2 regions of the Agrobacterium sp. H141 genome follow, and region 2 is predicted to be linked to the other one. Evidence: riboswitches for the same ligand, from Rfam matches in the RefSeq annotation. Region 2 holds a riboswitch; the other holds the start of a gene.

Region 1 (14,973 bases), 480 kb from region 2:
CCAGATCCGTCATAACGCCCGAGTTTAGGGCGTTCAGAGCCTCAGCTCGATTGATGGTGATAACGGCCACTTTGCCTCGGGTTTCGACCAACAAATTATCGAACGTCATTATAGTCCTCCGAAAGTTCGCGCTGTGACTTATGTCTGGCAGCGCGCGCAATAAAACGTCGAACGGCCACCTTGTGTTATGCGTTGAATCGTAGCGCCGCATCCCGGCGACAAGCAAGCCTCACCTTCACGATCATAGACCTTGAAGCTGTGCTGAAAATAACCGAGCGATCCGTCGGTCTGGATGTGATCCCTGAGAGACGAACCGCCTGCAGCGATCGCATCCGCGATGACCTGGCGGATGGCGTCGACCAGAGCGGGAAGCTCTTTCTTCATGCGGCCCGTCTTTGTCAGCAGGCTTGAGGCTGGACGCAGAGGCGATATGCCCGTGCGCCACAAGGCTTCGCACACATATATATTGCCAAGTCCGGCAATGACCTTCTGATCCAGCAAGGCCAGTTTTATGGGCTGCGCCTTGCCGGCAAAACGTGTGGCGAGATATTCGGCATCGAGACTGTTTCCGACTGGCTCTGGACCGAGGTCCCTAAAGGCTGGAAGGGTCTCGAGTTCAGAGCGCGGAGCAAGATCCATGAAACCGAACCGGCGTGGATCATTATATATGACGCGCGACGGACCAGATGGGCCTTCGAGATGAAAGATGACGTGATCGTGTTTCTCGTCCTTTGATCGTTCCATGAGAAAATCACCCGGCACATCTGCGGTTCCACCCGCTTCAATGCGAAATGAACCGGACATTCCGAGGTGGCTGACGATGGTCAATCCGTTCTCGAGATCGATCAGCAGATATTTGGCGCGCCTGGACAGCGAGATGATGCGCTGCCCGGCAACTTTCATGGCAAAGTCGACAGGAAAGGGAAAGCGCATGTCGGGACGACGCAGAACAAGGCGTGTGATGATCGCCTGTTCCATAACCGGCGCCAGGCCGCGCCTCACCGTTTCAACCTCGGGCAATTCGGGCATGCCGTTCCATCTTTCTGTTTTCTCTTCGACCCATGTGGTCTATAGACCTGCCGCTGGCTAACGGTGGTGGGCATTTCTCCGCAGAGATAGCGCGGGCGGGACGAAACCGCTATGGTCTTTCGACCAGAATTGAATGGAGCAGACCGCATGGCGAAGAGCCGTATTTCCGCAGACGGCGGCATGGAAACCTCTTACGGCTTCCGCGACGTCACCGAAGGCGAAAAGCAGGGACTGGTCAATGACGTCTTCCATAAGGTGGCCAAGCGCTACGACATCATGAATGACGTGATGTCGGCAGGACTGCACCGGGTGTGGAAGAATGCCATGATCGCGGCGCTCAACCCACGCAAGGATGCATCGTTCAAGGCGCTGGATGTTGCCGGCGGAACAGGCGACATCGCCTTTCGCATCGTTGAGGCATCAGACCGCAAGGCGCACTGCACTGTGCTCGACATCAATGGCTCCATGCTGGCGGTTGGCGAGGAGCGTGCGGTACAAAGAAAACTCTCCGACAATCTGACGTTCGTAGAGGCCAATGCCGAAAGCCTCCCGTTCGAGGCCAATAGTTTCGATGCCTATACGATCGCATTCGGCATCCGGAACGTGCCGCGCATCGATGTGGCATTGCAGGAGGCCTTTCGGGTCTTGAAGCGTGGCGGCCGTCTGTTGGTGCTGGAATTTTCCGAAGTGGAGATGCCATTGCTCGACCGCGTCTATGACCAGTGGTCGTTCAACGCGATACCGCGCTTCGGCAAGGCAATTACCGGAGATAGTGAACCCTATCAGTATTTGGTGGAGTCAATCCGCAAGTTTCCCAATCAGGGGGACTTTGCCAAGATGATCAGCGAAGCCGGTTTTGCGCGCGTCACCTATACGAATTACAGCGGTGGCATCGCTGCCTTGCACTCCGCCTGGAAGCTCTGACATTCATGAGCACTGTTGGCGCATATTTCCGTCTTGTTCGGGTAGGCTGGGTGTTGATGCGCGAAGGCGTCATTGCCGAGCTTCCGTCTGAAGATCTTCCAGGCAAGGTGCGCTTCGCAAAGGCAGTGGCCGGGGTTTTTGCCCGACGCAAGGTCAAGAGCCGCGAACGATCGGACCGGTTGGCAAAAGCTGTGGAGCGGCTTGGGCCTTCCTATGTGAAGATCGGACAGTTTCTGGCTACACGACCCGATGTTGTCGGTGCCGACATGGCCGAAGATCTGGCCGGCCTGCAGGATCGCATGGCGTTTTTTCCCACATCCGAAGCCAAGGCTTCCATTGAATCCTCTCTCGGGAGGCCGATTTCAGCCCTTTACACCGATTTCCAGGAACCTCTCGCAGCAGCCTCGATAGCCCAGGTTCATGCGGGCGCTGTCATGCGCGATGGCGGACCGCAGAAGGTTGCAATCAAGGTTATCCGTCCCGGTGTGCGCAAACGTTTCGCCGACGATCTGGAGGCAATGTATCTCGTTGCACATCTGCAGGAGCGTTTCCTGCCGCTCAGCCGGCGACTGCGTCCGGTTGAAGTAACCCAGACGCTGGAGCAGACGACGAAGATCGAAATGGACCTGCGGCTGGAAGCTGCGGCGCTGTCCGAACTGGCCGAAAATACCCGCAACGATCCGGGCTTCAGGGTTCCAACCGTCGACTGGGAGCGCACCGGTCGCGACGTCGTGACGATGGAATGGATCGACGGCGTCAAGATGTCGAATGTGGACGGTCTGCGGGACGCTGGTCACGATCTCAACGCGCTTGCTGACACGCTGATCCAGTCGTTCCTGCGCCACACGTTGCGGGACGGGTTTTTCCACGCCGACATGCATCCGGGCAATTTGTTCGTCGATCCTGCCGGCATGATCGTTGCCGTCGACCTTGGCATAACCGGACGCCTTGGCAAAAAGGAACGGCGTTTTCTCGCCGAGATTCTCTACGGCTTCATAACCCGCGACTATATGCGCGTGGCAGAAGTGCATTTCGAAGCCGGATATGTTCCATCCCATCATAATATGGCGAGTTTTGCCCAGGCGATTCGCGCAATCGGCGAACCGATCCATGGCCAGCCTGCAGAAACGATCTCCATGGGCAAGCTGCTGACACTTCTGTTCGAGGTGACAGAGCTGTTCGAGATGGAAACGCGGCCAGAACTCGTGATGCTGCAAAAGACCATGGTCGTGGTCGAGGGCGTTTCGCGCATCCTCAATCCGCAGTTCAACATGTGGAAGGCGTCCGAACCCGTTGTGAGCGGCTGGATCAAGGACAATCTCGGTCCGAAGCGACTACTCGTTGATGTTCAGGACGGCCTGAAGGCCGCGCTTAGACTGGCGGAAGCCGCTCCTGAAATCGCTGCCCAGACGGAGAAGCTTCACACCTCGCTGATGAATATGAGCGAAAACGGTCTGCGCTTTGACGCCTCGACGGCAGAAGCGATCGGCAAGGCGGAAGCGCGTCACACACGGTCAGGACGCATTGCTCTTTGGGTGATCGCCCTTTCACTGATGGCCATTGCGTTCAGCCTCCTCTCATCCATGCATTGATGCGCCTGCCCCGCCTTGACCTTGGTGGCGGAAAATACGCATATTGTGCCACATATTCATTTGACGACGTCCCCGTCTTCACACGTTCCTGACGGTCGATTTCCGATCGCCCTCTCAAAATCTGGTTCGGCTGTCGGCCACCTCCTGGAGTATTTTATGAAGCTTTCGAAGTTCATCCTTCCGCTTGCCATCGCCTTCGGCTCAAGCCTCGCCTCCATGTCGGTCGCACGTGCCGAAACCGTATTGAACATGGCAAACTGGCTTCCACCGTCGCACCCGCTGATGAAGGATCTGATGGTGCCCTATGCCGAGGCCGTGAAGGAAGCCACCGACGGTCGCGTGACTATCAACGTGCTGCCGGCTCCGCTTGGCCCGCCGGCTGCGCATTTTGATTTTGCCGTCAATGGCGTCGCCGATATCACCTATGGTGTGCAGGGCTATAACCCCGGCCGTTTCAAGACCACCAACCTGACTGAAATCCCGTTCCTGGGCGACAGCGCGGAAGCAAACTCCGTCGGCTACTGGCGCGTATTCGACAAGATGCTGCGCAAGGCTGGAGAATATGATCAAGTCAAGGTTCTGGCCGTCTTCACCCACGGACCGGGCGAAATCTTCGCCAAGGGCCGTGATCTTTCGACCATGGATGGCGTAGATGGCGCCAAGCTGCGTGTCGGCGGCGGCATTGTTGGCGAACTGGTCAAGGGCCTCGGCGCCGTGCCGGTGGAAGGCCCTTCCTCCAAGACCTACGAACTGCTTTCGAGCGGCGTGGCCGACGGCATTACGTTCCCGTTCGAATCTGTCGCCTTTTTCAAGCTGATCCCGATGCTCGACCAGGCACTCGTGGTACGCGGCGGTCTCTACAACACCTCGTTCTTCGTCGTCATGAACAAGGCGAAGTGGGATGCGCTTTCTGACGAGGACAAGACGGCTATCGACAGCGTTTCCGGTGAGGCACTGGCCCGCATGGCCGGCAAGGCCTGGGATAAGGCCGATGCCGACGGCAAGACTGCGATGGAGGGCAAGATCAAGCTTATTGACGCGTCTCAGGAGCAGATGACGGCAATCAAAGCCGACCTCCAGCCGATCATCGACGCAAAGCTCGCTGAGGCAGCTGAAACCGGCATCGATGTAACAGCCGCCGTCGACGCCTTGAAGGCCGAGATCGCCAAGGCAGAAAAAGGCGAATGACCCCGGAACAGGCAGGCGGACAGGAAACGGCGACGGCTCTCAGGCTGTCGCCCGTCAGAATGCTGCTTGCGATCGTCAGTGGGGTATTGCTGATGATCATGATGCTGGTCACCGTTGCCGACGTCATTGGACGCTATGCGTTCAATAGCCCGCTGAGCGGTGCAACGGAAATTACCGCATTGCTGCTGTCTTCTGTCATCTTCATCGGTCTGCCAGCGGTCTGTCTCGACGACGAGCATGTCACGGTCGATCTTCTTGTTGACCGCATGCCCTCCTGGTTCCAGCCGATACGGCGTGCGGCCATAAGCCTGCTATCATCAGGCGCTCTTGCAGTGATCGCCTGGCGCTTACTGGCGCAGGGTCAGGCCATGGCGAACTATGGCGAACGCACGGTGAGCTTGCACTTGCCTGTTGCGCCGATCGCCTATCTCTGTGCAACGGCCACTGCAGTCGCGGCTCTCATTACCCTTTCCCAAGTCCTGTCAAGCAAACGCTAGCGGGCGAAATTTCTCGAGATCCTCATGACCTGGCCGATCGGCAGCCTTCTTCTTCTCGTCCTGATGCTGGTTGGCATGCCTATATCCTTTGCTCTGGCAATCGTCGGGACACTCGGAACAATGTCGATCATCGGTCTTCAGCCGGCACTCTCGCTCCTTGGACAAACCTTCTTCGACAACAGCCGGGAATACTCACTCTCCGTACTGCCGCTGTTCCTGATGATGGGCAATTTTGTCGTTCAGTCGGGAATTGCCGAGGATCTTTATCGCTCGGCCAATGCGTGGCTGAGACACCGCAAAGGTGGCTTGGCCATGGCAACTGTGATTGCCTGCGGCGGCTTTTCTTCCGTTTGCGGATCATCGCTTGCAACAGCGGCCACCATGTCGAAAATTGCGCTGCCATCCATGCGGCGTTTCGGCTATCCGGATAGTCTCTCAACGGCCTCGATCGCAGCCGGCGGGACACTTGGCATCCTCATACCGCCATCCGTCATTCTGGTGTTCTATGGCATCATGACCCAGCAGGACATTGGCAAGCTGTTTCTTGCCGGCCTCATTCCGGGCATCCTCGGGGTGATCGGCTATATGATCGCGGTTGCGATTTCTGTCCGCTTGCGGGGCATTGACCTTTCCGTTCAGGAAAAGCTGCCTCTTGTCGAGCGACTGCGGGCGTTGCGCGGGACACTTGGCGCCCTGATCCTGTTCGCCTTTGTCATGGGCGGCATCTACTTTGGTGTGTTCACGCCGACGGAATCGGCCGGCATGGGAGCCGCCGGTGCCTTCTTGCTGGCCGTTCTGAGCGGACGCTTCAAGCTGACCGATGCGCTGGGAACGCTGTTTGAGACGGCGAAGAACACGGCCATGATGTTCTTCATCCTGTTCGGCGCGCTGACATTCACCAGCTACGTGAACCTGTCCGGCATGACCCAAGACCTTCAAACGGGGCTGACCATATTCGGTGACAGCCCGACAGCGATCATCCTCACAATCCTTGCCATCTATATTGTGCTCGGCTGCATGCTTGAAGGCTTGTCGATGATCACACTGACTGTGCCGATTTTCTATCCGGTGGTTGCCGCAGCCGGGTTTGATCTGATCTGGTTCGGCATCTTCATCGTCGTGGTGACCGAGATCAGTTACATCACACCGCCGGTGGGCATGAACGCCTTCGTCTTGCGATCAGTGGTGCGCAATGTCCGCCTGAAGACGATCTTTTCCGGTCTCATACCCTTTGTGGCCATCGATTTCGTTCGCATTGCCATCCTGCTTGCCTTTCCCGCCATTGTTCTTTTTCTGCCGTCGCATATGTGAGAAGCAATGGCGCTTTCCAGCGCAATGGCTTTTGCGCTAGGGTCGCCGCCGGATACATAGAAGGCTGAAAATAGCGATGGTCTTGGAAAACAAGCGAATTCTTTTGATCATGGCCGGCGGGATCGCGGCATATAAAAGCCTCGACCTTATTCGCAGGCTGCGTGAACGCGGTGCCGAGGTTCGACCCGTGATGACCAAGGCTGCGCAAGAATTCGTCACTCCGCTGGCTGTGGGAGCTCTTTCTTCGGGCCATGTCTTCACCGATCTGTTTTCCCGCGAAGATGAGCAGGATGTCGGCCATATCCGGCTGGCGCGGGACTGCGACTTGATTGTCGTGGCCCCGGCGACGGCTGATCTGATGGCCAAGATGGCAAACGGGCTTGCCGGAGATCTGGCATCGGCAATTCTTCTGGCGGCAGACAGGCCCGTGCTGGTTGCACCTGCGATGAACCCGAAAATGTGGAACCATCCGGCAACCAGACGCAATGTCGAGACGCTCCACAACGACGGTGTTCACTTCATCGGTCCGATGCAAGGTGAAATGGCAGAGAGCGGAGAGTCCGGCACAGGCCGGATGGCAGAACCGCTCGCCATTGTCGCGGCGGTCGAAGGCCTGCTTGCGCCCATGGAGCGCCCACTTACCGGCAAGAAAGCCATTGTCACTTCCGGTCCCACCCATGAGCCGATTGACCCGGTGCGCTATATCGCCAACCGCTCATCTGGTCGGCAAGGTCATGCGATTGCGGCGGCTCTTGCGAAACTCGGGGCGGATGTAACCCTGATATCCGGGCCTGTGACGATTCCTGATCCGGCCGGTGTATCCGTTATGCACGTAGAGCGCGCGGAAGAAATGCGCGATGCGGTGCTTGGGCTTTTGCCTGCCGATATCGCCGTAATGGTTGCTGCCGTCGCCGATTGGCGAGTGGCCTCCATGGATCGCCAGAAAATCAAGAAAAAGCCGGGCGAAGCACCGCAACCGCTTGAGCTTACGGAAAACCCCGACATCCTGAAAACCGTCGGACACCACACGTTGCGCCCCAGTATGGTTGTCGGGTTTGCGGCGGAGACGCAGGATGTGGAAAACAATGGTCGCGCCAAACTTGAGCGCAAGGGTGCCGATATCATTGTTGCCAATGATGTTTCGCCCGAGACCGGCATCATGGGCGGCCTGCGCAATCGCGTAAAGATCATTGAGGCATCTGGCATCAGCGAATGGCCCGATTTATCAAAGGACGAGGTCGCCGCCAAGCTTGCTCAGGAGATCGCGGACAGGCTGAAGGCAAAGTCCTAGCAAAGCAGTATCCAAGACACCGAATGCATTCATGTGTATCGGTCGCTTATTCCGCAGCCTCAACTGCGTGCGACTGCGCCACCGCCGGCTTGAACTCCGCAGCGTCAAGCCCGTTGTCGGTGACGATCACAGCGCTGCATTCCGGAATTTCGACCCAGGTGTCTTTCTCGTCGTTCAGCGGCTCTGACACAAGGCAGTAGCCGCCGCCCATGGGTGCGGCGAACAGCGTCGGCGCGTTGGCATCGCTCGCGTAGCGGACCCCATACAAGGCCTTTCCATCTGAGAAGGCGGCCGTGAAGCGCACGCGCGCTGAGCCCAAGATCTCATTGCTCAGCTGTTCGACAAAACCTATTGCATTGGCCATGGCCTGCAAGGGTTGTTCGCGCATGCCAAGCTGGAGAGCCAACAGAAACAGAAGTTCGGAATCAGTCGAACCACAGCGCGCATTAAACAAATCATCGTCGAGCATGGCTTCCATGGAGCGACGCAGTTTGTCAAAATGGTCGATCTGACCATTGTGCATGAAAGACCAGGTGTCGTGCACGAAGGGATGACAATTGTCACGGCGTGTCGAACCATGGGTTGCTGCCCGCACATGGGCAAGAAAGAGCGGTGACCGGATTTGCCCGGCAAGACTTTTCAGATTGCAGTCAGACCATGCCGGCAGCACATCGCGAAAACGGCCCGGTTCAGGACGATCACCATACCAGGCGATGCCGAAACCATCCGCATTGGTCGCGGTCTTGGCCTTCGTGGCACAATGGGATTGTTCAATCAGGGAATGAGCAGGCGAGCTGACAAGCTCTTCAAGATAGAGAGGCGCTCCGCGATAGGCTGCCCAACGGCACATGTCTTTTGTTCTCCGGCCAGCCGCATCCGCATGCGGCGGTCCAGACAGTGTTGGCATTCTTGGCTAAGATTATCTTAACCCGCCCATCTTTCATTGAAAGATTTTTGTCGGCCTCGCCAAATCGAACGGAGATACGGCAGCAAAAAAGGTGAACAGTGCGTTCTGGCCCACCCTCTTCGCGTCACGGCTGTTTCGACTATATTGGCTGCAATTCTGCTTTTGCTCGAAAGGAGCCACAGATGTCCATTCGACCTGTCAAACACGAAAGCCAAGCCCAGCCCACCATGGAAGGCGCCGGTGTCAAACTGAATCGGGTCTTTGGCTTCGGCGATCCGTCGATGACTGACCCCTTCTTGATGATGGATGATTTTCGCAACGACAATCCGCAGGATTATATTCGCGGCTTTCCCTGGCATCCGCATCGGGGTATCGAAACGATTACCTATGTCTTGGCAGGCACCGTTGAGCATGGCGACAGTCTTGGCAATCAAGGCATGCTCGGTGCCGGAGACATTCAGTGGATGACAGCCGGTAGCGGCATCATGCACCAGGAAATGCCGAAGGGCGATTTCGCCGGCAAGATGCATGGCTTCCAGCTATGGGCCAACCTGCCGTCTTCACTGAAGATGACGGCACCGCGCTATCAGGACATCAAGGCCGCAGACATTCCGGTCGTCGTCGACGACGATGGCACGGCAGTGCGGGTGGTCTCCGGCAGCTTCTGGGGTAAATCCGGACCCGTGGACGGTATCGCTGCCGAGCCTGTGTATCTCGATATCTCGGTGCCGCCGGGCAAGCGCAAGACGTTTCCAGTTGATACCTACCGCTCGGCCTTTGCTTACATCTTTGCGGGTTCCGGCACTTTTCGGGATGCCTCGAAGCCGTTCGGCGTGCGGGTGGAGAAGGAGTTCGAGGGCGAAGAACTCAATATCCGCGACCTCTCCGGCAATCGTACACTGGTCGTCTTCGACACGGGCGATGAAATTACGGTTCAGGCAGGTGATCAAGGCATCCGCTTCCTTCTGGTGTCGGGCAAACCGATCAAAGAACCGGTCGCCTGGCATGGCCCGATCGTGATGAACACCCGTGAAGAATTGATGCTGGCGATGCAGGAACTGCAAAACGGAACATTCATCAAGGCCGATCACTAACGGCGCGGCCTGAACCACTCGAAAGTGCGGGATGAAAAATTCGGCATTTTCGGGTGGCAGATCTTCGCCCGGATTGCGATGTTGTCTTGAACCAACGAGGGAGCGGACAATGCGGATAGACGGGCAGTGCCATTGCGGCAAGGTGACCTATGAGGCAGAGATCGATCCGGCCGAAGTCTATATCTGCCATTGCACAGACTGCCAAAGGCTGACCGGGTCGCCGTTCCGCGTCACGGTTATCACCGCCTCAAATACCGTTCGCCTGACAGGTTCGGCACCAAAGCTCTATATAAAGCACGGCGACAACGGGAATGTGCGAAAGCAGTTTTTCTGCCCCGAATGCGGATCGCCACTCTTTACCACAGGCGAAGATGAAACCGGTGAGCGCGGAATTCGCTGGGGAAGCATCAACCAACGCTCACAACTGTTTCCTCGCGAACAGATGTGGTGCCGGTCCGCAGCAACCTGGTTGCCTGACATCAATGACCTTCCCGAAGATCAGGAAGATTGACGCGAGGCAACGGACTGCCTGCCCTTGGAGGTCAGCTTTGGCGCCACAGCTCATGAAAATGATGGACCGGGCCGTGACCTGCTCCGACCGCCAACTGACCGGCAGCCAGAACAGCCCCCGTCAGCCAGATCTTGGCAGTCGAAATGGCAGTGAGGACGTCCACACCTTTTGCAAGTTCTGCTGCAATCCCGCTCGACAGGGAACAACCGGTTCCATGGGTGTTGGGCGTATCGATGCGGTTTGCTTCGAACCAGTGGGTTATGTCGCTCGTCACCAGAACGTCCGGACTGTCCTTGCCTTCCAGATGTCCGCCCTTCAACAGAACTGCCTTTGGTCCGAGCGTCAATATCTGGCGCGCTTGACCTTCCATCTGCTCTCTAGTCGCAGCTTCCGCTAAACCGAGCAGAACGGCAGCCTCTGGCAGATTTGGTGTGAGGCAGGTTGCAAGTGGCAGGAGTGCGCTTTTCAAGACTGCGACGGCATCCGGTTTGAGAAGCGGTGCGCCACCCTTGGCGATCATGACCGGATCGAGGACGACCGGGACAGATCGATGGCGCTGCAATGCCTCCGCCACAGCCTTCGCAATATCTGCATTGGCGATCATGCCGATCTTAATGGCATCCACGCGAATATCGGCAAAGATCATGCGGATCTGCTCGGCAACGAAGGCATGCGGCAGCGGATAAACCGCAGACACGCCTTGCGTGTTTTGCGCGGTCAATGCGGTGAGCGCTGCCATTCCGTAGGCGCCCAAAGCGGAGAAGGCCTTCAGGTCTGCCTGGATGCCCGCCCCGCCGGATGGATCAGATCCTGCAATGGAAAGGACGTTTCGGATCATGCGTTCATCCCCCCACAACCGGTGAAACATGATCTCGAATTTGCGCTGTACTTCATCTCGTCCCTTTCAACCGGACGAAGACGCGGGAGATCTTGATCAGAAAGCGATCCAATCGGACGATCCCGAGCGACTCCCTCCGCCAGCATTATCTGGTTCAGGTTCCAAGGGTACCTCTCAGCCCGTCTTGCAACGAACGCCCCTGTCTCTCCAGACCTCAGTTTAACGGCAAAGCCAACGCTGTGTCACGCGCGAAGCTGAGGCGCGCTGGGATGTAGCAAACAGCCTTCGGCCCTGATGCTGGCGCTCCGACTTTGCCTCCTGAAATATTTCCGGCGGGCCTGTTGGACAGCCCGCCTCGAGAGATTACCTTGCCTACCGAATCCGTTCCCCACCCTGCCACATCCGCGCAGACCGCTTCCATCTGAAAGTCCCTCAATGCCTCAGAACACCAATGACGTCTTTGCAACCGGTTACGACGCCTTTCTGTTTGATCTAGACGGAACCTTGATTAACTCGATTCTGGCCGCCGAGCGTGTGTGGAGCCGTTGGGCAGAAAAGCATGGTCTGGATGTGGAAGCTTTTCTGCCGACCATGCACGGCAAGCGCGGCATCGACACAATCCGCGGACTTGCCCTGCCGGGAGTGGATCCGTTGGCAGAGGCAGCTGACGTCGAACGCGGGGAAATCGAGGATGTCGAGGGCGTGGTCACGATCGAAGGTGCCGCAGCGTTCCTATCGTCGCTGCCGCCGTCGCGGTGGACCATCGTGACATCGTCACCCATCAATCTGGCAAAGGCCCGTCTGGGCGCGGTCGGACTGACACTACCGTCAGGCAGCGTGACCGCAGAGGATGTAACGGTGGGCAAGCCAGATCCGAGCGGGTACCGCCTGGGCGCGTCCCGGCTCGGCTTCGACCCCAGCCGCTGCCTTGTGTTTGAAGATGTGCCGGCCGGCGTTCAGGCGGGCAAGGCAGCGGGCGCGGATGTGATGGTCATCACCTCGACGCATCAGCACGAGCACGCCCTTGGCGAGCCATCGATCATCGACTATCGCGAAATCTCGGCTACGACAGACGAGGATGGCCGACTGCGATTGGTCAGGCGGTAATCACGCCGCCTTTGCGACGTGATATTCCTTGATCTCGACCATCTTGATCGCAGGATGGCGTTCGGATTCATAGCGAAGCGAGAACGTATCCTGCGCCATGAAGACTGGATCGCCATCTAGGTCCCGGCAGATATCGCCGCGACGTGCGGTGATGAACTTTTCCAGATCGGCGTTCTGATCGGCTGAAATCCATCGGCAGACAGAGAAGCGCGCCATCTCGAACGAGACCGGCAGGCCATATTCCCCTTGAAGGCGCTCCTTCAAGACGTCAAGCTGCAGCGCTCCAACAACCCCGACGATGGCGGGTGAGCCGTCCTCCGGCTGAAACAACTGAACCACGCCCTCTTCCGCCATCTGCTGCAAGGCTTCCTTGAGCTTTTTGGCCTTCATGGCATCCTCCAGGCGAACGCGACGCAGGATTTCCGGGGCAAAATTGGGCACGCCCTGAAAGACGAGCGCTTCGCCCTCTGTCAGTGTGTCGCCGATACGCAGTGTTCCGTGGTTCGGAATGCCAACGACATCGCCGGCATAGGCCGTGTCGGCAAGCTGACGCTGGGATGCGAAGAAAAACTGCGGCGCGGTCAGGCCAAGCTGCTTGCCGGTGCGGGCAAGCTTTGCCTTCATGCCGCGCTCCAGCTTGCCAGAACAGACACGCGCAAAGGCAATACGGTCGCGGTGGTTCGGGTCCATATTGGCCTGTATCTTGAAGACGAAGGCCGTCATCTTGTCTTCGCTTGCATGGACGGTACGAATATCCGCCACCTGGTCGCGCGGGGGCGGGGCAAGTGCGCCAAGCGCGTTGATGAGGTCGCGCACACCATAATTGCGAAGCGCCGAACCGAAGAAGACTGGCGTCATATGCCCTTCGAGGAAAGACTGCCGGTCGAACGGACGGCAAGCTTCACGGGCGAGTTCCAGCTCCTCGATAAAGCTTTCGCGCTCGTTCTGTGGCAAATTTTCCGCGACAGTTTGAGGTCCGTTGACCGGTGTTGCCTGGACCTGTGAGTCTGGGCCGCGATAGGTGTTGTTGGTCAGATGATAGGAACCGCAAAACGACTTCGAGCGGCCAACAGGCCAAGTGACCGGAGCGGTATCCAGCGCCAGCTTTTCTTCCACTTCGTCCAGAATTTCAAACGGATCGCGGCTTTCACGGTCCATCTTGTTGACGAAGGTGATGATCGGAATATCGCGCATCCGGCACACTTCAAAGAGCTTCAGCGTGCGAGACTCGATACCCTTTGCAGCATCGATGACCATGACCGCTGCATCGACAGCGGTCAGGGTGCGATAGGTATCGTCTGCGAAATCTTCATGGCCGGGTGTGTCGAGAATGTTGAAGACATTGCCGCCGTATTCGAAGGTCATCACGGAGGTGACAACCGAAATGCCGCGCTCGCGCTCGATCTTCATCCAGTCCGAACGGGTCTGAATCCGGTCTTTCTTTGCCTTAACTTCGCCGGCGAGCTGGATCGCACCGCCGAACAGCAACAGCTTTTCGGTGAGCGTTGTCTTACCCGCATCCGGGTGCGCGATGATCGCAAAGGTTCGGCGGCGAGAGACCGCCTCGGCAAGTGTTTCGGCCATGAGCTGAAAATCCTTATTCGTTGGCGGTTATCTAGCGACTTGAGGGCGAATATGCAATTGGAGACACGCAACTCCCGCCAGGAAGGAAAATGCCATGCGCGACGTTCTCGGACCCTTGCTCAATCTCGTTCGCCTCCCCCACGGTGACGGCATGGAATTGCCAGCCTATGAGACGGCGGGCGCCGCTGGCATGGACCTGCGTGCAGCTGTCGGTGAAGACGATGCTGTCGTTCTCGACCCCGGTCAGCGCGCGCTTATTCCAACGGGCTTTGTGTTTGAGGTGCCACATGGATTTGAAGCCCAGATCCGTCCGCGGTCCGGCCTCGCCTACAAAAACGGTATAACCTGCCTCAATACTCCGGGCACCATAGACAGCGACTATCGCGGAGAGGTGAAGGTGCTGCTCGTCAATCTGGGCCATGATCCCTTCGTGATCAATCGCGGCATGCGAATTGCGCAGATGGTGATCGCGCCGGTGGTGCAAGCACGTGTTGCCGAGACATCGTCTGCAAGTGAAACGACACGCGGACATGGCGGCTTCGGATCGACGGGAACGGCATGACGTTACCCCCCGCTCGACCCGGACTCGTTTACCGAGAAGACTATTTCGCTGATGCCGCTGGCTGGCAGTCGGTCAAACAGTTGCTTCGTGACGTCTTCGACGTCGAGATCGACCCGATCGATCTTTATGGCGGCCATGACCGCAGCAGCATTGCATGCGCCTGGTTCGATGAATATGGCAGAGTTGTCGCCAATCTCAGCGCGTTTTCACTGCCAATGATGATTGACGGGCAGGTCAGACGCTGTGGCGGTTGGCAAAGTGGCGCGGTGCTACCTGAATACAGGGGGAGAGGCCTTTTTCGGAGCCTGATTCAGCGAATGCTTGAGCGATGTGAGGAGGCAGGCTTTGAGAGCTTGGTCCTGCTGACGGACAAACCAACACTCTATGCACCTTACGAATTCGAAGTGCTGGCCCAACACATCTTCGAAGCTTCGGTCCCTCGCGATGGTTCTCGTGAGCAGACACGAATGCTCGATCTCGCGATACCAAACGATGTTGATCTGTTGAGCCACCATCTCGACCAGCGCATTCCGGTTTC
Region 2 (14,973 bases):
CCAAAATCCCGCGTCTTGAGGCTGAAGCGCCGGCTCTCGGTCAGGCCCAGCTTTTTGGGATTACCGTCGACTTCAAGAATGACGGCAGAAAAGGCCTTGCAGGAAAGCGCGGTATCCGCGAGCCAAAGCGCGTCCTCGATCCGCCGCGGCATGGCATGGACGACTTCGCCGAACCCAGCACCGAAATCGAAAAGCCCGGGCGCATAGGCCATACCAGCCTCTCGCACCACATAGGGACCGGCAATCATAAGAAGGCGACGCCTCGACTGCGCGTCATGACCATTGCGGCTGAGTGCCAGAGCAAGCGCAAACCCGCTTGCCGTACCCGCATCCGCCAGCCGGCCGCTTCGGACCTCCAGAAAGCTGGAGCCGGTCATTGTCATGTCGCCAACGAGATCAGAAAATTCCGCACCATTTTCATCAAGCCCGCCGACCTCGTCAGCACGGCTTGCATGTTCAGCGTTGAAGGCAGCTTCCCGGGCAGCATGAACCGACTTGCCCTCAATCCGGGCAATGGTTTCACGAAGCGTAAAAAGCCTTTCTCGCGGCATGGCATTGCCGGCCATGGCGATTACTCCTGTCTATATGTTCACTATATGTTCCTATGGATTCCAGAGCTCGCTAAAAGAGTCAACCAAGATTCTTGAGAAAATATTCCTCGCTCCGTTTCTCTCTCGAAAACCTGGGGTAAAATGCCTATATGGAGGACCCAAAGGAGATTTGATGGCCCGCATCGACCACACCGCAGATTGGCATGAACGTCATGCTCCCACGATCAGCATTTTTGAATCGCTGGCGCTGGAGGCCTATAGCCATCTGCCGGAAGAATTCCGTGCGCTAACCAAGGATCTGACCATCGAGATTGCGGATTTTCCAACCGACGACGTGTTCGAGGACATGGCGCTGGAAACGCCGTTTGATCTGCTCGGCCTTTTCGAAGGGCGCGGCGTGTCCGAGCGCTTCACCCTGGATACGGGTGATCTGCCAAATAAGATCTGGATCTATCGCCGTCCGATTCTCGATTACTGGGCGGAAAACGAGGAAACCTTAGGTGATATTATCACCCATGTGCTGATCCACGAGATCGGCCACCATTTCGGCCTCTCCGATGACGACATGGAACGTATCGAAGAAAGTGCCGAGGAAGCCGCCACAGACAGCTGAGCGGCTTTTCGACCTGCTTTATGAGCAGCAGATATCAGCTTTAAAGCTGTAACAGGAGATGGTCTATGCCGGCTTGGGCGCATTCCATATCCTGCGCGGGTGTTCCAGAACTCAAGCCGATGCCTCCCACAACGTCACCGTCAACGACAACAGGCAAACCGCCGCCGACGACCATCAGCCGTCCGCCGATGGCCGAGTGAATGCCGAAGGTCGGATTGCCTGGCTGGCTTGCCGCGCCGTATTCGTGAGTGGCCTTCTTGGCAGCTGCAGCGGTGAAGGCCTTGTCGATAGCAATCGTCGTGCTCGTCACCTTGCCGCCATCCATGCGCTCGAATGCAATCAACTGCCCGGCTTCGTCCGTCACGGCAATGCACATGGGCACGCCGATCTCCTTTGCCTTCTGCCGCGCACCGGCAATGAGCATCTGGGCTTCGGCCTGATCGAGCCGCTTGATTGTCAACATGGGAAATCTCCTGAATAACGCGCGGAAACGAAGCCTCCGGCGAGCAATCACTCGCCGGGACAACTTTTCTCAGTTCAAGCCTTGGCACAATGGACTTTTGTGGAACAACACCTGTGCCGCAAGCCGGTTCAGGTCTTATTGCTCGCCAAGCTTCATGCTCGGATCGTAGTCCTTGCCATCCACCGTCTTTGTCACGGCCTGACCGCAATAGAGCCGGTTCTCGGCTGCATTGAAGGTATGCTGCGGCGAACCATGCAGCTCCCAGCCTTTGTTCAAGGCGTCCGTCACCCGGTGGCAAAAGGATGCATCATCCGGACCAGTGAGAAATCGGTAAAGTTTCATGCCTGTTTCTTTCGTTGTTCGGCGAGTGCAGCTTTCGCCAGCAGTTTTTCAGCCTGCACCAGATGGAGCCGCTCCACCATGCGCCCGTCCATATTGATCACATTGAGCCCGTCGGCACCTTCCTCCTGAAAAGCAGAGACAATGGCTTTCGCCTCAGCCACTGCCTCGTCGGAAAAACCGAAATGCCGGTTGGCAGCGTCGATCTGCGCCGGATGGATCAGCATCTTTCCGTCAAACCCCATCGCCCTGCCTTGCGCACATTCTGCGCCAAAGCTGTCGAGATCGCGAAAATCATTGGAAACGCTGTCGATCACATCAATCCCGTAAGCACGGGCTGCCAAAACGACCTGCATCAGCCATGGCACAAGAAATATACGCCCAGGCTCCGGCAGAACGCCTGTATCCTTGCGCAAATCGTTGAGACCGACCACGAACGCTTCAAGCCTGCCACCGGACGAGCGTCCATATTTCGCAATCGCCGCCGCGTTCAAAATTCCGCGCGGCGTTTCCATCATCGCCCAGATCTTGCACCCCCCCGGCAAATCCGCATCCGAAAACACATCAGCCACCCGCTGCAGGTCTTCGGGCTCATCAACCTTTGGCAACAACACCGCATCTGGTCGACAGGCCACAACCACCGCCATGTCCTCGGCGAAAAAACCGCCATCATTGGAATTCACCCGAATGATGCATTCGCGTCCTTCCAGGCGACCTTGCGCGAAGAACTGCCGCAGATTGTCGCGGGCCTCAGCCTTCTTGTCATGAGCCACGGAATCTTCGAGGTCGAAAATGACCGAATCACAATCAAGCATACGGCTCTTTTCAAGCGCGCGAAGGTTGATGGCGGGGACACTCAGCACCGATCGGCGCAGTGTCACGGAAAATTGAGCTGCAGAACTGGTCATGATGAAGGTTCTGCCAAGCTTTAACCCGGCTTGCAAGGCAATGCGGCATTCAAGCCCCTTGCATTAAAGCAGGAGAAGGCCCACCTTGGACTGTGCAGAAAGGAATCCGAACATGCAAAGCCTTCGTTCCATCGCATTCGCTATCGGCGGCATCGCCATTCTCGCTGCAGCTGCAGTCTTCACGATGTCACTGACACTGCTCGTGGGCGCCGTCCTCACGGCATCTCTGATTGCCCGCATGGTTGCCACACGCGTCAAACCGGAACCTGTGCGTGTTCGAGCGAACAGACGCAATCATGACAATATGCGTGTTTGGGATGACGGTCGCGGTAAGATCATCGACCTCTGAAATCCTCTCTGCTGAATATTCCGCATATCGGCGGCACGTTTCGAACTGCCGCCGTACCGTTGCGAGCAATAAAGACCTTCATTTCAGGGCAGTTTTGCTCTATTGGCTTTGCAAAAGCCTTGAAGCAAAAACCTTAGGCAGGGTCTGATGGAAAAGTTCACTAAGCTCAGCGGCGTTGCAGCTCCGCTCCCGGTCGTCAACGTCGACACCGACATGATCATCCCGAAAGATTATCTGAAGACGATCAAGCGCACTGGCCTTGGCACTGGCCTGTTTGCGGAAGCACGCTATCACGATGACGGCTCGTTGAATCCGGATTTCATTCTCAACAAGCCAGCTTACCAGAACGCAAAGATCATTGTCGCCGGAGATAATTTCGGCTGCGGTTCTTCGCGCGAGCATGCGCCCTGGGCGCTTCTTGATTTTGGTATCCGCTGTGTGATCTCCACGTCTTTTGCCGACATCTTCTACAATAACTGTTTCAAGAACGGCATTCTGCCGATCGTGGTCAGCCAGGATGAACTCGACAAGCTGATGGACGATGCAAGCCGCGGCTCCAACGCTGTTCTGACCGTCGATCTCGAATCCCAGGAAATCACCGGACCGGATGGCGGCTCCATCAAATTCGAAATCGATGCCTTCAAGCGCCACTGCATGCTGAACGGCCTTGATGACATTGGCCTGACCCTGGAAAAATCGTCGAGCATCGCAACCTTCGAACAGAAAAATGCAAGCGCCCATCCCTGGGCCTGATGCAAGTTTGGCAGAAGTGTTCGAAATGGGCCGGCTCAGACCGGCCCATTTTTGTTTTCAAGCGGGGCAACCAGACGACTTCAATGCGTACCGTTCTGATTGCTCTCGCGCTTGAAATGCCCAGTTCGGCCCGATACAACGCGGCAACTTCTTGATTGTGAGGGATTTCTAAATGACAGTGCGCACGCTTTTCCTTCTGCCTGGCGACGGCATCGGCCAGGAAACCATGGCCGAGGTCCGCAAGTTCGTGACCTATATGAACGACAACATGTCTGCCGGTTTCAAGACCGATGAAGGTCTGGTTGGCGGATCCGCCTATGACGCCCATGGTGCAGCGATCTCGGACGCGGACATGGAAAAGGCACTGGCGGCCGATGCCGTTCTGTTTGGTGCTGTCGGCGGCCCCAAATGGGATAGCGTTCCCTACGACGTTCGCCCCGAAGCCGGCCTGCTGCGCCTGCGCAAGGACCTGGAACTGTTTGCCAATTTGCGCCCGGCCATCTGCTACCCGGCACTGGCGGCCGCCTCGTCACTGAAGCCGGAACTCGTCGAAGGCCTGGACATCCTGATTGTCCGTGAATTGACGGGCGGCGTCTACTTCGGCGAACCGAAGACAATTACCGATCTCGGCAACGGCCAGAAGCGCGCCATCGACACCCAGGTTTACGACACCTACGAAATCGAGCGCATCTCCGCCGTCGCGTTCGAACTGGCCCGCACGCGTAAAAACACTGTCTGCTCGATGGAAAAACGCAATGTCATGAAATCCGGCGTTCTGTGGAACCAGGTCGTGACAGAAACCCACAAGGCCCGCTTTGCCGACGTCAAGCTTGAGCACATGCTGGCAGACGCCGGTGGCATGCAGCTTGTCCGCGCGCCCAAGCAATTTGACGTGATCGTGACCGACAACCTGTTCGGTGACATGCTGTCCGACGTTGCCGCCATGCTTACCGGTTCGCTTGGCATGCTGCCCTCGGCGTCGCTCGGCGCACCGGATGGCAAGACCGGCCAGCGCAAGGCCATGTATGAGCCCGTCCATGGCTCGGCACCGGACATTGCCGGGCAGGGCATTGCCAACCCGATCGCAATGATCGCGTCCTTTGCCATGTGCCTGCGCTATTCTTTCAACATGATCGACGAGGCCAACAACCTCGAAAAGGCCATCGCCAATGTCCTTGAAAAGGGCATCCGCACCGGCGACATCATGGCAGAAGGCTGCAAGCAGGTCGGCACACAAGAGATGGGCGATGCAATCCTTGAGGAATTCAAGGCGCTGTCTGCCTGATACCACTCGCCGTTACGGTCCGCGTTGAAAGAGACGCGGACCGAAGCATCACAAAGAGAGAGATGATGAAACATCTGAAGACATGGCTTGAACGACGCAGGGACCGCAACAGCGAGCCTTTTCCGTCGCTTTACTGGAAGCAATGTCTTTTCATCATCGTCAACCTCGTTCTCATCGCCAATCTGGTTTTCGATGGCGCAGCGGTCGCTGGTTCCGGGCAGATTCTCGCCTTTGTAAACAGCATGGGTGGTTTTCTAACCGATTTTGGAAAATCTGGCTGGAGCCTCATCTCCTCCGCCATCCTGTTTGCCATTTTCATGCTGGCGGCCAAAAACAAGGCCAGCATCCACAAGCGCATCCACTATCTGGCCTCCGCCCATCTGGCCGCGTTTGTATTCTTAAGCGTGGCACTTTCCGGTCTGTCCGCCAATATCCTCAAGCGCGCGATCGGCAGAGCCCGCCCCAAGAATTTCGATGACTGGGGCATTTACGGCTTTTCGCCGTTGCACGGCAGTAGCCGGTTTGAAAGCTTCCCTTCCGGGCATTCCACCACGGTCGGCGCTATTTTCATGATCCTTGCGCTCTGCGTGCCGCGATATCGCATTCTGTTCTTCGTGCTGGCCGTCTGGCTTGGCATGACAAGGGTGATCGTAGGCGCCCATTATCCAAGCGACGTCATTGCCGGTCTCGCATGGGGCGGGTGGTTCACATTTGCGACCGCAGTCATCTTTTCCCGTTATCAGCTTGCCTTCAGGCTGGACAAAAACGGCATACCGGTCATCCGTCGAGAACTCTTCCCCAAACAATAAATTCCCGTCCCGGGAACAAAACAAACGCTTGAACAATTCGGTGATGGTGCGGCGGTCCAATCGTCATAGATTTCGTTGCGCACAATCGACCGCGTAGATTGGCGATACGATATTTTCTCGTGGGACTGATCCACACTCCTCGTTCCCGCGTAGTTCCAGAAAGACTGCTGGAAGACATACAAGGCGAACTGCCCATACTTGCGACACCGGCAAAGTGGTGCCCAAGGCTAACATTGACGATGGAGGCCCGCATGAAATTGCTTTCCGCTGAAAAACAGCTGTTCAGGGCTGCTCAAAGCGCACCTTATCTTGAAAGAGAAGAAGAACGGCAGTTGGCGCTTCGATGGAAGAACAGCCAAGACAGCGCCGCACGCGATAAGATCGCCCATGCCCACATGCGCCTTGTCATTGCCATGGCTTCCAAATTCCGCGGCTTCGGCCTTCCCTTGAGCGACCTCATCCAGGAGGGCTATATCGGTCTTCTGGAAGCAGCGGCCCGCTTTGAACCCGAGCGCGAAGTGCGCTTTTCAACCTATGCCGGTTGGTGGATTCGCGCCTCCATGCAGGACTATATCCTGCGAAACTGGTCAATCGTGCGCGGTGGCACCAGCTCTTCGCAAAAAGCCCTGTTCTTCAATTTACGCCGCTTGCGCGCAAAACTCGCACAGGGCGACAAACGGCTGACAGATCAGGCCATTCATCAGGAAATCGCGGTCGCTCTCGGTGTCAGCCTCTCCGATGTGCAAGTGATGGATGCGCGGTTATCCGCCAATGACACATCGCTTCAGGCACCCGTATCGAACGATGATCAGAAGACCGAACGTCTGGATATGCTCGCCAGCGAGGACATTCTGCCGGATGAACTGGTCACGCAGGTCATAGACGGTGAGCGCTGGCACGACTGGCTGCAATCGGCGTTGCACGAACTCAACGAGCGCGAATGCCGTATCATCCGCCTGCGCCGCCTGTCTGAAGACGGTGCAACGCTGGAAGAACTGGGTGCGGAATTCGGCATCTCGAAGGAAAGAGTGAGGCAGATCGAAACGCGCGCAATGGAAAAACTCAAAGCCGCTTTATTGGCCAAGACCCCGGAGCGGATCGAAGCATAACGATTCGCAAACTGCTATCAGTCTGTAATGATCTTCACGCGGCTACCGGGTTGCGGCACATCGCCCGCACTCATCGCGTTGATCAGCCGGAAAAGCTCAAGCTTGCGCTCGGTGCCCATCATTCTGCCGGACAGCGACGCAAGTGTGTCGCCAGACCTCACCGTGACGATCCTGATGCGCAATGGCTTAAGAGACGCAGCCTCGCTGGACGTGATGCGCCGAAAGCTCTCCCGCAACTTGTTGGCCGTTGGCTCAAGCAATGGGCTACCTTTTGGCACGGCCGTCAGGAAACGGAAGATTTGCGATCCGATCCGGATCACGGTCACATCGAAATCCCAGCGTTCAGCGGACGCCCGCGCCTGAGCTGCCTCCAGTCCATTGACGCGAATTGACCGGATCGAATCCGGAATAAGTCCGGTGACCCAACCGCTGGAGATATAATTGGTAAGGCTACGGCGCTCGCTGTCTGCGACCCCGTCAAACCGGATTGCAACCTCGCCAGCACCCGTTGCCAGTACAGCCTCGACCTTGTTGTCGATCTGAAAACCATCCGGAACCTCGAAGCGAATACCCAGCTTGCCGTGCAGGAAGGTCTGACCGCGGACATAGCCTTCCTGTGGACTGTCGCCATAGAGCAATCCGTCTATACCGGCGAGATAATAGTCGCGCCCGGTCTCCCCATAGGTCCCCTCAGCACCAAAAGCACGCGCATGCCGCCGCGCGAGTTCCACGCGCTGCGGGGCATTGGGGTGGCTAGACAAGAAGTCGAGGCTCTGGTCGGTATCGGGATCAACGGATGTGAAATGGCTGTAATTTGCCATGGAATCCAGGAAACGCGCTGCGGCATACGGATCATATCCCGCCTCGCCCAGCGTTCTCACACCAATCAGATCGGCCTGCAGCTCCTGCTGTCTGGAGAAGGCCGCAAGACGCAATTTGCCGCGAGCCAATGCCTGCTTGCCTGCCAGGTCACTGGACAGAACTTCAGCCACAACACGGCTTGCAATCACCTCGGCCTCTTCGCGGCGCTGCCGCTCAATACCGTGATTGGCGGTTACATGCGCCATTTCGTGGGAAAGGACTGCTGCCACCTCAGACGCATCGTTTGCAAGCGCCAGAAGGCCGCGCGTCACATAGAGATAACCGCCGGGCAGCGCAAAGGCGTTGATCGCCGGCGAGTTGAGGATCGTGATGCGATAGGACTGCGCCGGGTTTTCCGAGACCGCTGTCAAAGCACCGGCAATGCGGGCAACCAGTCTTTCGGTTTTCTCATCGTGATACTCACCGCCATAGCTTGCCACGATGCGCGGATGTTCGCGTGCACCCATCTGCGCCCGCGGGTCACCCTTTTGCACCTCTTCCACGATTTGCGGAGACGACGACGGGCCGATACTCGACTGATAGGATTGATCGAAAATAGACTGGCAACTGGACGCAAGAAGCAAGACGCCCAGAGCCGCACAGCGTCCCAAGACCCGACCGTTCCCAAATACGGTCTGTGCGGCGTAACCGCTATGTCCCTTCATGGCCCGCATCTTTTCCGGTTCACCTTGAATTCGCGATATCAAACACTGTTGCGCCCTATTGGTCCGTCTTGCCGCGGATCAGCACACGCAGTAACCCAACCGGATTCGCGCCTCTTTTAGTATAAACTTTCGGAGAAGAATAAAGCCGCATCGGATTTAATATAGTGACGTGGATAAGAAAACACAAAAATGCAGACTGAGCGCCCGCTCCCGAGCTGCCAATGCCACTCGCTAACGTCCAAAATAAGGCGTAACAAACGCCAGCCAGATCAGTGTCCGAGGAATCGCTTCACGACCGGTAGAATGTCATGCGCCATAAATTCGTCAATAGAGGCACTAAGCGCGACCTTTCCCTCATCGACAAAGAGAACATGGTCGCCAATATTGGCCACTTCCTTCGGGTCATGGCTGACGATCAGAACGGTATTGCCAGTCTCTCTATGCAGATCGAGCAACAACTCTGCCATGTCCGATCTGAGACCTGGATCGAGCGCGGCAAAGGGCTCATCCAGCAGCAACACAGGCTTGCGACGCACCAGCGCCCGGGCAAATGCCGCACGCTGCCGCTCACCACCCGACAGTGTCGGTGGACGACGTTTCTCGAAACCGCCAAGCCCCACCCGCTCGAGAGCAGAGGAGACTGCAACCTTATCTGATGCACTCAGCCGCAAAGAAGGATCGATGCCAAGCCCGACATTGGTGAAGAGATCCAGATGGCCGAAAAGATTGTTGTCCTGAAACACCAGCGAGACCGGTCGATCGGACGGATGAATCCGCGTGACATCTACACCTGCAATCAATACCTGCCCCTGATCGGGCTGCTCGAAGCCGGCGACAAGGTTCAAGAGTGTCGACTTGCCGGAGCCAGATGGTCCCGCAATAACCGTCACACAACCTCCCGGTGCCTCGCAGTCGAATGCAAACGAATGCTGTCCAAGCTGCAGTCCGATATCCTTGAGACCAATGCTGTTTCCCTTGATGTCAGCCACGAAGCAAAGCCTCTCTGCGATTGTTCGAATGCGAGCCTGCCGTGCCCGCAATGGTCAGCGCCAGGCAAACCAAACCCAGCAGCAAAGCGAGACCATCGGCATCTGCGGTTCGGTAACTGCCGAGACGGCTATAAACCAGCCATGGAAGCGTCGTCAGGTTTTCCGAGCCGAACAATGCCACAGCACCAAGGTCGCCGAGCGACAAAGCCATCGCAAAGGAAAGCGCCATGGCCAAAGGACGCCAGAGGATGGGGAAATCGATCCGCCGCATCCGCGCCCAACCGCTGATCCCGAGACTTGCCGCCAGGCGTCCCGTTCCTCGGGTATGGCTTTCGAACGCGGGCAATAGCACCCGCATGGCAAAGGGTAGCGCCATCAAAGCATTGATACCCACCACAATCACCGGGGCATAGCGGGCAACATCACCGAATGCCCTTAAAACCATGAACCAGCCGGTTGCCAGAACAACGGTTGGAACCAGCAATACAAGCGAGGATGTAGACGACAGCAGGCCGGAGAAGCCGCGCGCGGTCATCGAAACGCGTCGTGTGCGAAGAGCCAACATGGCCCGGATCAGGAACACGGAGAGCAGAACAGACATGAGGCCGGCGCAGATGGAAACGGCAAGACTGGTCAGTGTCGCATTGATGACTGCCCGCTCGCTCAAAAGCCGGCCTAGATCCGCGCGAAGGCCCGACACCACGATGGAGAGAAGCGGAAGGCAGAGATAGAGCCCGGCAACAGCAATGAAAAGGCCGTCATAGAACCGCGCGCCAATGCCGGCACCATCGAATCGGCACTTGATCCTACCGCTATCTGCGTTGAAGTCAGCAGGTGCTGGAAACAGAGCCATGACGCCCAGGATGGATGCCGTGAGAAGGATCTGCAGAAAGGCAAGCGACACCGCGCGTCCGGGGTCGAAATCGAAGCGAAGGGACTGATAGATGGCGACCTCGATCGTCGTGGCCGCCGGTCCGCCGCCCAGCATCAGCACCAGCGTAAAGCTGGTTGCACACAGCATGAAGATGAGGCCAGCCGCACCGGGCAACACACGCCTGATAGCCGGCCATTCAATAAAACGGAAAACGGCATGCGGCTTCATGCCAAGCTCGCCCGCCATCAGCCAGTATTCTCCCGGAACCCGCTCAAGTCCGACAAGCAGCAGCCGGACGGCGAGCGGCATATTGAAGAAGACATGAGCGAGCAAAATTCCACTCAGACCATAGATGCTGAAGGGCTGACCAAATCCGATCAGGCCAAGTACATCATTAATCAACCCGGTTCGGCCCCAGATACCGAGAAGGCCCAACGCGCCGATCAAAACCGGCAGCCCCATGGGAACCGCCATCAGGCGCACCAACCACTGTCTGCCCGGGAACTGTCGACGACGAGCGAAAGCCATCGCCACCGGGATGCCGAAAGCCAGCGAGAGAAAGGTGGAAAGCAGGGATTGCCAGAGCGTGAAGCCAAGCGCGGGAAGCAGAACCGGGTCACTGAAGAAATCCGCAGCCCCATCCTGCGACTTCAACCCGAGAAGAGAGCCGACAGCGATACCGATAAACGAAAAGATCGCGGCGAGGCCAATGGCCCCGCCGACAATTCGATTCATCTTTTCGCGACGGCTCAGCATAGGTTCAGTTCATCGCCTTCAACCACTCGTCGATCCAGGCCTTGCGGTTCGTCTCGACCTCATCGGGATCCATCAGAAACGTCGTCTTTGGATGAACGAGCGTCTTGAAGGCATCCGGCAACGGCTCGGAAGTCGCGGCCGCCGGCATCATCCAGTTATTGGTCGGGATCGTATCCTGAAAGCCGGAACTCATCATGAAGGAGAGGAATTCGCGCGCGAGATCCTTGTCATGGGCAGTCTTCATCATTCCGGCCACTTCGATCTGGATATAGTGTCCTTCCGAAAACTCCGCGGCCTTATAGCGATCTGTGTTCTCTGCAATCATGTGGTAGGCCGGAGACGTCGTGTATGAAAACACCATCGGCGCTTCACCCTTTGTGAAAAGGCCATAGGCTTCAGACCAGCCGGGCGTGACCGTCAGGACACGACCCTTCAGCTTTTCCCAGGCGGCCGGTGCCTCATCGCCATAGATCGACTTGATCCAGAGCAGAAGCCCCAGACCCGGTGTGGATGTGCGCGGATCCTCGATGGCAATCTTCTGGTTCGGATCGCCCTCAATCAATTCCTTCATACTGGCGGGCGGCATTTTGATAGCTTCGCTATCGTAGACGACGGCAAAATGCCCGTAGTCGTAGGGTATGAAAACATCATCGCTGAAGCCCCCGGGCACATGCACAACAGATGTATCGATACCATGGGCTTCGAAAAGCCCGGTCTGCTTGGCCTCGCTGACAAGGTTGGTATCGAGACCCAGAACGATATCGGCATCACTGCCCTCGCCCTCGAGTTTCAGCCGGTTCAAAAGCGCCACACCATCGGCCACACCGACGAATTTCACAGTGCAGTCGCAGTTAGCCTCAAACGCGTCCTTGACCTTCGGCCCTGGACCCCATTCGGAAATGAAACTCTCATAGGTGTAGACCGTCAGGGTCTTGTCCTGCGCAAACGCAGAGGGCGCCGGAAAGGTTGCAAATGCTACAGCAGCAGCCACTGCGCTGCGAATGGTCGAATGTGGAAAGATTGGCATATCGCCCCTCCTCTGTTTGAACAAAATCGGGATAGGGCGCGGCTTTGCACGACGCTTCTAATCCCTCCGCCGGTGTTAACCGGATCAGGTTCCGCGGGTTGGCGTTAAACGCCTCTCAGCCATCTGTTGAATGCAACAAAAGGCACCCCGTTAGAGCGAATAGAGACATAGCGTGCAGGCACCGGCCTTGCAAGCCGGCGCGAATATCAATTCGCAAGGTTGAGGGTCAGCCCTCGAGTTCCTCGCGCAGCATTTCAAGCTCCAGCCATTCCTCTTCCCAGCGTGCCACATCCGCCCGCAGTTTTTCCATCTCGGCGGCGAGCTTGTTGAAAGTCGCCGGATCCTTGGTGAAGAGGTTCGGATCAGCCATCTTGGCCTCGCAGGCGGCAATTTCCTGTTCGGCCTTTTTCATTTCCTTCGGCAGGTTCTCGAGCGCGAACTTCTGCTTGAAGGACAGCTTGACCTTGTTCTTCTGGCCGGAAACCGACGAACTCTGAGACCCGCTCGCCTTTGCCTTTTCGGCCTTCTCAACCTTGCGGCGCTCGTCCTCGGCGCCCTTGCGCTGCGCCATCATGTCGGAATACCCACCGGCATATTCGATCCAGCGTCCGTCGGGGTCTTCTGGATTGGCAGGCGCAATGGTGGAGGTCACGGTTCGATCGAGAAAGTCACGATCATGGCTGACGAGAATGACAGTGCCGCTATATCCTGCCACGATCTCCTGCAGCAGGTCCAACGTCTCGATGTCGAGATCGTTGGTCGGTTCGTCGAGGATCAGAAGGTTAGATGGCCTGGCCATGATCCGTGCCAGCATCAGCCGGGCGCGCTCGCCACCAGACAGGTTCTTGATCGGCGTTCTCGCCTGCTCCGGCTGAAAGAGGAAGTCTTTCATATAGCCAGTCACATGCTTCTGCTCGCCGTTAACCAGCAGGTTATCGCCGCGACCATCGGTCAGATAGTGGGCAAGCGTGTCATTGAGGTTCAGATCCTCACGTTTCTGATCAAGCGTGGCGATATCCAGATTGGTACCGAGCTTGACCGTCCCCTCGTCCGGAGCGAGCTCACCGGTCAGCATTTTCAACAGCGTCGTCTTGCCGGCACCATTTGGACCAACGAAGCCAATGCAATCCCCACGATGCACGCGCAGCGAAAACGGCGACACAATGGTCCGCTCGCCATAGGCCTTGGTAATTCGCTCCGCCTCGATTACCAGCTTGCCGCTATCCTTGCCCTCGGTGATATTGGCCTGGATTGTGCCCTGAGGACCCTTATGACCGCGATAATCGGAGCGCAACTGCTGCAGGTTGCCAAGGCGACGCATATTGCGCTTGCGCCGCGCCGTTACACCATAGCGTAGCCAGTGCTCTTCGCGTTCGATGGCCTTGCCAAGCTTGTGCTGCTCGATCTCTTCTTCTTCCAGCACCTTGTCGCGCCATTCCTCGAAGAAACCGAAGCCACGGTCGAGACGACGTGAAAGACCCCGGTCGAGCCAGACGGTGGCATTGGAGACTTTCTCGAGAAAACGACGGTCATGCGAGATCAGCACGAGGGCACTGCGCGAAGAAGCAAGCTCGGCTTCCAGCCACTCGATTGTCGGAAGGTCCAGATGGTTGGTCGGCTCATCCAGGAGAAGAATATCGGGTTCCGGCGCCAATACGCGCGCAAGCGCCGCACGCCGCGCCTCCCCACCCGACAATCGCGTAGGATCTTCCTCGCCGGTCAATCCCAGATGTTCCAGCAGATAAGTGACCCGATAGGCATCGTCTCCGGGGCCAAGCCCCGATTCTGCATATGCCTGAACGGTGGTATATCCGCCGAAATCCGGAGCCTGCTCCAGATAGCGGATCGTCGAAGACGGATGCCTAAACACCTCGCCCGACTGTGACTCCACCATGCCGGCGGCAATCTTCATCAGCGTCGACTTGCCGGAGCCGTTTCGCCCCACGAGACAAATCCGGTCGCCCGGTTCTACCTGCAGATTTGCGCCGTCGAGCAATGGCGTACCGCCAAAGGAAAGCTTGATGTCGTCGAGTTTCAAAATGGGAGGCGCCAAGGTTTCAGGCTCCGGTCAGGTCATGAGGGCGCGCAAGGATCACGGCATCGCCGCTGCCCAGCGTGAATTCGACTGGTCCTTCGGCGACGTTCGAAATCGTCCGCGAAGAACCGAATGGAAGGGTAAAGTCGTTGAGCGGGTAGCGTGCATTGCGAATGGTAAGGCCTTCAAGCCTTGTCAGACCAAGCACGGAAAACAGCGAGCCTTGCGGCAAGTCGAGATGCAAGGGCCTTGAAAGCAACGGATATGCTTCTTCGTCGCCCGAGGTCATCATCACGTCCAGACCGGATTTCGCCAATGCGACACCGGCAATCAGGTGCATCATCGCATGGTCGGAGCGCTCACCGCCAAGCGCGCCCACCAGAACAAGCTTGCGCGCCCCTCGGGCTATCGCCTCATCCACGGCAATCTCCCCGTCCGTCACATTCTTTCTGGCCGGATAAGGCATCCTCAAAATGCCGGGATAATCGCTTTCGGGCAGGTCATCGGAACTGTCGAAATCGCCAACCCAAAGCTCAGGCTGAAGTCCCAGCATTTTCGCGTGACGCATGCCACCATCAGCGGCAATG

Evidence for each region. A riboswitch is a leader RNA that binds a small molecule or an ion and turns the genes downstream of it on or off. The one in region 2 is predicted to bind thiamine pyrophosphate.
Region 1: it holds a riboswitch for thiamine pyrophosphate, as region 2 does, so the genes downstream of both, thiD (bifunctional hydroxymethylpyrimidine kinase/phosphomethylpyrimidine kinase) here and thiB (thiamine ABC transporter substrate binding subunit) in region 2, are expected to answer to the same signal.

What each region holds. Positions count from the first base shown of each region.
Region 1 is NZ_CM169893.1:3,989,896-4,004,868, forward strand. Features, by position in the region: gene ACWPM9_RS18780 (enoyl-CoA hydratase) at 1-109, opposite strand, end outside; gene mutM (bifunctional DNA-formamidopyrimidine glycosylase/DNA-(apurinic or apyrimidinic site) lyase) at 139-1,029, opposite strand; gene ubiE (bifunctional demethylmenaquinone methyltransferase/2-methoxy-6-polyprenyl-1,4-benzoquinol methylase UbiE) at 1,177-1,953, shown strand; gene ubiB (2-polyprenylphenol 6-hydroxylase) at 1,959-3,545, shown strand; gene ACWPM9_RS18800 (TRAP transporter substrate-binding protein) at 3,702-4,733, shown strand; gene ACWPM9_RS18805 (TRAP transporter small permease) at 4,730-5,230, shown strand; gene ACWPM9_RS18810 (TRAP transporter large permease) at 5,255-6,541, shown strand; gene coaBC (bifunctional phosphopantothenoylcysteine decarboxylase/phosphopantothenate--cysteine ligase CoaBC) at 6,618-7,832, shown strand; gene ACWPM9_RS18820 (class II glutamine amidotransferase) at 7,879-8,682, opposite strand; gene ACWPM9_RS18825 (pirin family protein) at 8,922-9,833, shown strand; gene ACWPM9_RS18830 (GFA family protein) at 9,943-10,344, shown strand; gene thiD (bifunctional hydroxymethylpyrimidine kinase/phosphomethylpyrimidine kinase) at 10,376-11,182, opposite strand; TPP riboswitch at 11,297-11,393, opposite strand; gene ACWPM9_RS18840 (HAD-IA family hydrolase) at 11,618-12,289, shown strand; gene ACWPM9_RS18845 (peptide chain release factor 3) at 12,290-13,873, opposite strand; gene dut (dUTP diphosphatase) at 13,968-14,435, shown strand; gene ACWPM9_RS18855 (GNAT family N-acetyltransferase) at 14,432-14,973, shown strand, end outside.
Region 2 is NZ_CM169893.1:194,280-209,252, reverse strand. Features, by position in the region: gene ACWPM9_RS00955 (ImuA family protein) at 1-566, opposite strand, end outside; gene ACWPM9_RS00950 (metallopeptidase family protein) at 724-1,164, shown strand; gene ACWPM9_RS00945 (GlcG/HbpS family heme-binding protein) at 1,205-1,627, opposite strand; gene ACWPM9_RS00940 (DUF1737 domain-containing protein) at 1,763-1,969, opposite strand; gene ACWPM9_RS00935 (HpcH/HpaI aldolase/citrate lyase family protein) at 1,966-2,874, opposite strand; gene ACWPM9_RS00930 (hypothetical protein) at 2,987-3,223, shown strand; gene leuD (3-isopropylmalate dehydratase small subunit) at 3,371-3,976, shown strand; gene leuB (3-isopropylmalate dehydrogenase) at 4,149-5,261, shown strand; gene lpxE (lipid A 1-phosphatase LpxE) at 5,324-6,070, shown strand; gene ACWPM9_RS00910 (RNA polymerase factor sigma-32) at 6,322-7,179, shown strand; gene ACWPM9_RS00905 (M48 family metalloprotease) at 7,197-8,705, opposite strand; gene ACWPM9_RS00900 (thiamine ABC transporter ATP-binding protein) at 8,975-9,694, opposite strand; gene thiP (thiamine/thiamine pyrophosphate ABC transporter permease) at 9,687-11,324, opposite strand; gene thiB (thiamine ABC transporter substrate binding subunit) at 11,329-12,351, opposite strand; TPP riboswitch at 12,396-12,511, opposite strand; gene ACWPM9_RS00885 (ABC-F family ATP-binding cassette domain-containing protein) at 12,578-14,404, opposite strand; gene ACWPM9_RS00880 (thiamine diphosphokinase) at 14,409-14,973, opposite strand, start outside.